2 regions of the Nitrobacter vulgaris genome follow, and region 2 is predicted to be linked to the other one. Evidence: riboswitches for the same ligand, from Rfam matches in the RefSeq annotation. Region 2 holds a riboswitch; the other holds the start of a gene.
What was found. Region 2 has a riboswitch for cobalamin ahead of metE (5-methyltetrahydropteroyltriglutamate--homocysteine S-methyltransferase). Riboswitches for the same ligand answer to the same signal wherever they lie in the genome.

Region 1: it holds a riboswitch for cobalamin, as region 2 does, so the genes downstream of both, GGQ85_RS06310 (TonB-dependent receptor plug domain-containing protein) here and metE (5-methyltetrahydropteroyltriglutamate--homocysteine S-methyltransferase) in region 2, are expected to answer to the same signal.

Annotation. Positions count from the first base shown of each region.
Region 1 covers NZ_JAVDPZ010000007.1:86,976-90,384, reverse strand. Annotated here, with positions in the region: gene GGQ85_RS06320 (P1 family peptidase) at 1-663, shown strand, start outside; gene rpe (ribulose-phosphate 3-epimerase) at 967-1,668, shown strand; cobalamin riboswitch at 1,894-2,088, shown strand; gene GGQ85_RS06310 (TonB-dependent receptor plug domain-containing protein) at 2,202-3,409, shown strand, end outside.
Region 2 covers NZ_JAVDPZ010000012.1:47,308-50,716, reverse strand. Annotated here, with positions in the region: gene metE (5-methyltetrahydropteroyltriglutamate--homocysteine S-methyltransferase) at 1-1,666, opposite strand, end outside; cobalamin riboswitch at 1,772-2,004, opposite strand; gene GGQ85_RS09500 (epoxyqueuosine reductase QueH) at 2,042-2,710, opposite strand; cobalamin riboswitch at 2,898-3,098, shown strand; gene GGQ85_RS09495 (ribonucleoside-diphosphate reductase subunit alpha) at 3,216-3,409, shown strand, end outside.

The DNA.
Region 1 (3,409 bases), on a different contig from region 2:
GGCGGCGACAAACAATGGGGTCGTTTTGCGCCCTATCGCGATCTCGGCTATGCCGCCGCAGCGGCTGCCGGGGACGATTTTGCACTCGGCAGCACCGGCGCCGGGCTCGGCGCTACGACTGCCAATTTGAAGGGCGGCGTCGGCTCCGCTTCGGCCGCCACGCCAAGTGGCGTGCGGGTGGCGGCGCTCGCCGTGGTGAACGCGGTCGGTAGCGTCACAGTCGGAGACGGCCCCTGGTTCTGGGCGGCGCCATTTGAATCCGGCGACGAATACGGCGGACGCGGGTTGCCGCCGTCGTTCACGCCAGAGATGCTGGCAATGCGATTGAAGGGCGGCGCAACAGCAAACGCTGGCGAAAACACGACGCTCGTCATCGTCATCACCGATGCGGTGCTTACCAAACCGCAAGCCAGACGGCTTGCGATTATCGCCCAAACCGGTTTCGCGCGGGCGATTTATCCAGTTCACGCTCCCCTGGACGGCGATATCGTGTTCGCTGCCGCCACCGGAGCCAAGCGAATCGATCCGCTCATCGGATTGACCGAACTCGGAATGATCGCAGCCAACACGGTGGCTCGCGCGATCGCACGCGGCGTCTATGAAGCAAAAGCACTTCCGTTTCCGAACGCATTGCCGGCATGGAAGGACCGGTTTGATCGATGATTCCAATCTGGCGTGCATAGGTCTTTCCGCCACCGAGGACGGCATGTAATTCATGTATAGTATAAATAATTGTATTATTTTGTGTATTTAAGGTTAGTTTCAAGTATAGATTTAGACAATCTGACCGGCGGATACTCCTCGTGCGCACTGTCGCGCATCTCAGCAATGGAGAAACGTCATGAAGAGAATCCTCGTGCTCGCGTTCCGTCCCCCGACCCGGTGCTAACGCCGCTCATTGCCCCCGGACGCGGCTCATGTTACGCGGGGCTCTCTCAAGCTCCGCAGAAATTTTCGGAAACGTTCATGTCCCAGACTTTTGTGCCGCGTCCTCTCGTTATCGCACCGTCGATCCTGGCCTCCGACTTCTCGAAGCTTGGCGAGGAGGTTCGCGCCGTCGATCAGGGGGGTGCCGATTGGATCCACCTCGACGTGATGGACGGCCATTTCGTGCCGAACATCTCCTACGGTCCCGATGTCATCAAGGCGATGCGCCCGCACACGAAGAAGATCTTCGATGCCCATCTGATGATCTCGCCGTGCGATCCTTACCTCGAAGCCTTCGCCAAGGCCGGTTGTGATCACATCACGGTTCACGTCGAAGCGGGACCGCACCTGCACCGCTCGCTGCAGGCCATTCGCGCGCTCGGCAAGAAGGCGGGGGTCACACTCAATCCCGCAACGCCGCTCTCCACCATCGAATACGTGCTCGACATGGTCGATCTGGTGTTGGTGATGTCGGTCAACCCCGGTTTCGGCGGCCAGAAGTTCATCTCCTCGGCAGTCGGCAAGATTCGGGATTTGCGTACGATGATCGCTGGACGGCCGATCGATATCGAGGTTGACGGCGGAGTCGGCCCCGACGTTGCGGGCGAACTCGGCGCCGCCGGCGCCAATGCCTTCGTGGCAGGCTCGGCGGTCTTCAAGGGCGGCACGATGGAATCCTACAAGGCGAACATGGACGCGATCCGCAGCGCCGCCGCGGCAGCACGGGGCGAAGTGGTCTGACGCAAACGCCGGTACCGGCAGCGTATAGTTCTCGCCCGCGCCCGGAGCAGGAAGGGTTGCAAGTCCGCCTGCCCCGACGGCTTGCTCGCATCGGCAACATACAGCCTCGAGAATGCAGACAAAGCAGATCTCGCCGGCGGCAACTTGTTGCTGCGGATATGCAACGCCACGAGGAAAAGCCGTAGCTGAGTCGCTCCGTCGATTGACATCGACTTTGTTCCCCCTCAAACAGATCGGCGACGGTTCTCCCTCGGGAGATCAAAAGGGAACGTGGTGCGGGATCATCCTAACGCCACGGCTGCCCCCGCAACTGTAAGCGGTGAATCTGCGTCACACGCCACTGGGATATCTCGGCCCCGGGAAGGCGACGCCAGGTAACGACCCGCGAGCCAGGAGACCTGCCGTCAAGCCGTGGTCACACGCGAAGATGTCAGTCGGGGACTACAGACATCCGCTTCATCGGCGCCGGCATAGGCTCCCGTGAAACCTCGTTCGCTGTGACGTGCCACCGACGTCCTGCCGAGGTTCCCTCCATGTCCGCCTCCTCCTTGTCCGGGGTTTATCGCAGAAGCCTGCTTGCCTCCACCGTCCTCGCCTCGCTGGGATCGGTCGGCCTGACGACGCCTTCGTGCGCGCAGCAATCCGCCTCTCCCAATCTGCTGCCTCCGATCCGGATCGCGCCGCCGCCGGATAGAACGACAGATTCACGGCCGCCATCTCACCGCGCGGCGTCGCGATCGCGCCGTGTGGCCCGCTCCGCTCCTCGACAAGCTCCTGTCACTGAGACGCCCGTTCCGGGCACGATGGGTTCGACCGTGGTCAGCCCCACGGGAGTGGTGACGCCTGCAAGGCAATTGGCAAGCTCCATCACCATCGTCACCGAGAAGGATATACAGACCCAGCAGTACCGCACCGTTCCGGATATCCTGAGGACGGCTCCCGGTCTGAATGTGTTGCAAGCCGGCGGACCGGGCGCCCAGACTTCGGTTTTCATGCGAGGCACGAACGCCAACCACACCAAGGTGATCCTCGACGGAATCGACATCGGCGATCCCGGCAACGCGAATGGCGCATTCGACTATGCGCATCTTCTTGCGGCGGACATTCAGCAGATGGAAATTCTCCGGGGCCCGCAAAGCGGACTCTATGGTTCCGACGCAATCGGCGGAGTGATCTCCATCATCACAAAAAAGGGAGAAGGTCCTCCGCGCGCCACCGCGTCAATCGAGTCCGGCTCATTCAAAACGTTCAACCAGACGCTCGGATTGAGCGGCTCCGAAAAGAACTTCAACTACGCGGTCAACGTCGCCCATCTCCATGCCGGAGATGTTCCTGTCACACCGCCGGAGCTTCTCCCGCCCGGACGGCAAGCGATCGGAAACAACTATGACAACATGACCTATTCGACCAAGCTCGGCGTCGATCTCAATGAGAATCTGACAGTCAACTCGGTGGTCCGCTATACTGACGCGACGCTGCTGTTCACAGGCGACGGTGGATTTCCAAGCACGCCCAACGCCACCCAGAGCACACACGCTGTCCAGCAACTCTTCAACCGCGAAGAAGCCGTGTGGTCTCTGTTCGATGGGCGCGTCCAAAGCTACTTCGGTGTCAATTACACCAACAGCAGAGGCTACGACGCAGGTCCCGGCAGTCCGGTCACGACCACCACGGGCGAGCGCCTCAAGTTTGACTGGCGCACGGTGGCCGAAATTGCGCGTGACAACCATCTGGTCTTCGG
Region 2 (3,409 bases):
GCCGGGACACGTCGCCGAACAGGATCGGCGGACGAACGCAGCGCGAGCCGTAGCTCTGCACCCAGCCATACCTGGTGAAAGCGAATCCGGACAGCTGCTCGCCGAAATACTGCACCATGTCGTTGCGTTCGAACTCGCCGTGCACGAGCACGTCGAGACCGATGTCTTCCTGCCAGCGGATGGTTCGTGCCGTCTCCTCCCGCAGGAACGTCTCGTAGTCGGCGTCGCTCAATGCCCCCTTGGCGTGCGCCGAACGCGCCTTTCGAACCTCGGCGGTCTGCGGGAACGAACCGATCGTGGTGGTCGGGAACGACGGCAGGCCGAAGCGTTCGCGCTGCAATTTCGCGCGATCTGCAAACACGCGCTTGCGCCGTGCCATGTCCGAGGTGACGGCTGCGATCCGCGCCGCAACTTTCGCGTCGTGAACCTTCGGCGACATTTTGCGGGCCATCGCGGCCTTCGCGGATGCATCCACCGCATCGGCAACCGACGCGCGGCCGCTGGCCAGGGCTTCACCCAGCGTCGCCAGTTCATCCATCTTTTGCACCGAAAACGCGAGCCAGCTCTTCAACTCGGCATCGAGATCGGCTTCCAGCGCCACGTCGATCGGCACATGCAGGAGCGAGCAGGACGGCGCGATCTGTACGCAATCGATGCCACGTTTAGCGACCACGGATTCCAGACGATCGAGCAATACGGGGAGATTAGCACGCCAGATATTGCGGCCGTCGATCACGCCTAGGGACAAGACCAGATCCTGCCTCGCCTTTGCCACCACGGTGTCGAGTTGTTCCGGAGCGCGAACGAGGTCAATGTGAAGGCCAGCGACCGGCAGCGACAATGCGGTATCGAGGTTATCGCCGAGACCGCCAAAATAGGTCGTCAGCATGATCTTCAGCTTCGGCAGCGCGCTCGCGAGCTGTTCGTATGTCGCGCGCAATGCCTTGCGGGTCGCATCGTCGAGATCGAGAATAAGACAGGGTTCGTCGAGTTGCACCCATGCGGCGCCCTCCGCAGCAAGGCGCTTGAGCAGATCGATATAGACCGGCAGCAGGCCGGAGAGCAGCGACAGCGGATCGAAATTCGCGTCCTTGCTCTTGCCGAGCTTCAAATAGGTGACGGGACCGAGCAGCACCGGCCTTGTCTGATAGCCGAGTGCCTTGGCCTCGCGATATTCGTCGACGGCCTTGAGCGACGAGAGTTCAAACCGTTGGCCGCTGGTGAATTCAGGGACCATGTAGTGGTAATTGGTGTCGAACCACTTGGTCATCTCCTGCGCCGGCGCACCATGCGCGTGACCGTCGCCATGATGACCATGCGTGCAGCTCGAATCGTGATCTTCGCCTTGCGCGCCCCGCGCCATCGCGAAGTAGGTTGCAAGCGGCACCGGCCCGCTTTTCCATCCGTAGATGTCCGGGATCGCGCCAACCATCACGCTGGTGTCGAGCACATGATCGTAGAGCGTGAAATCGTTCGACGGGATGACAGTGACGCCGAGCGACTTCTGTCGCGCCCAGTTCGCGGCCCGCAATCCGGCTGCCGCTTCAAGTAACGCGGATTCGTCGGACTTGCCCGACCAGTAGCTTTCAAGCGCGATCTTCAGTTCACGGCGCGGACCGATGCGCGGCGTGCCGAGCGTAGCAACAGGAAGAGAGGAAACTGACACGGCTTACCCCATATGTTGGGGGCTGGGCCTTAGCGACGCGGCATGGGATTCATGGCGGGCTCGCCATGAAAACCGCAAGCGCACCACCGGGACACCCCGCCCGAGGACGACTATGTTGTCGGGGCAGGTCTCCTGGCTCGCGGGTCTCAGCTTTGGTCCGGCCTTCCCGGGATTACTCCCAGTGACACTGATGGACCACGGCTCACCGCTTACAGTTGCGGGGGCAGCGCCGGCATTACCCAGATCCATGGACGAAGACCCATGGACCAGAGCGCACCGGCTTCCCTCTTAGCTCCGGGCTTGAATTGTCCCGGAGAACCTCGACGCCAACCCTATGGGCCACCGTCCACGGGCCGTCAACCGGCACCGCGCATCTTATGTCGGGTCCGAATCCTCGCCGTGCCGGTAGAATTGCGTCCCGATCACGATCGGCGGACGACCCTGATCCCGGCGGTGCTGATTGGTATCGCGCAGCGAATAGACGCAGCCGCAATACTCCTGTTGATAGAATTGCTCGCGCTTGCTGATATCGATCATTCGCTGCGAGCCGCCGCCCTTGCGCCAGTTGAAATCCCAATACGAGAGACCGTCATAACGTCCGGCCGCGCGATGGCCGCAGTCGTTGATCTGCGCCATGTTCTTCCAGCGGGAGATGCCGAGCGACGACGTCATCACCGGGAAACCATGCTCATGTGCATGGAGCGCGGTGCGCTCGAAGCGCATGTCGAAGCACATGGTGCAGCGCGCCCCGCGTTCAGGTTCCCACTCCATCCCTTTGGCACGGGCAAACCAGTTATCCTTGTCGTAATCAGCATCAACGAACGGCACGCCGTGCTTCTCCGCGAAGCGGACGTTTTCGTCCTTGCGCAGCAGGTATTCCTTCAGGGGATGGATGTTCGGATTGTAAAAAAAGATCGTGTAATCGATCCCCGATGCGAGCATCGCTTCCATCACTTCGCCTGAGCAGGGCGCGCAACAGGAATGCAGCAACACCTTTTTTTGCCCGTTCGGGGGCGTCAGGTTCGGTCGGACGAATTCGGTCACGGCGGACTCGGCGGTTGAGCGGCGAAACAAACGCCGCGGCAAATCTGCGCAGATAATGGTCTGTATGATCGAAGCGTCAAGAGTTGGACAGAGCGATGGTTGCACAGCGTTTTTCGCCGAACTGTGAATTACGAGAATTGTGAAGCCGGAGTCGAAACGATCTGTTGACTCGGAATTTGGTGCGGCTACTAGATATGGTGGTCACGGTCTCTCGAGTCGCAACACCGAGAGCTAAAGAGGGAAGCCGGTAGTGCCGGCGCTGCCCCCGCAACTGTTAAGCGGCGAGCCGAAGTCCATTGAGTGTCACTGGGATCGCAAGGCCCTGGGAAGACCGGACGGACGCTGAGACCCCGCAAGCCAGGAAACCTGCCGTGACAGCCGAAACGTTCCCTGGGCGGGGTGTCCCAGCGGGCCGCTTGACGGGAATCGCGGCGTCCGCCGTGGGATTTCCTGCGCGCGTCTCCCGCCTGACCCCGGCTCGCAACAAAACTGGGGTCTTGAGCCGATGTCTCTCGCAACCGAAGCTGCGCGTGCTGTGCGTCCGTCTTTGCCTGCTGCGGCTGCGATGCCGCCCAGCGAACCCGCGTACCAGGTCATTCGGCGCAACGGTTCGGTCTCGCCGTTCGATTCATCGAAGATCGCCGTCGCGCTGACCAAGGCGTTTCTTGCGGTCGAGGGAACCAGCGCCGCCGCCTCGCG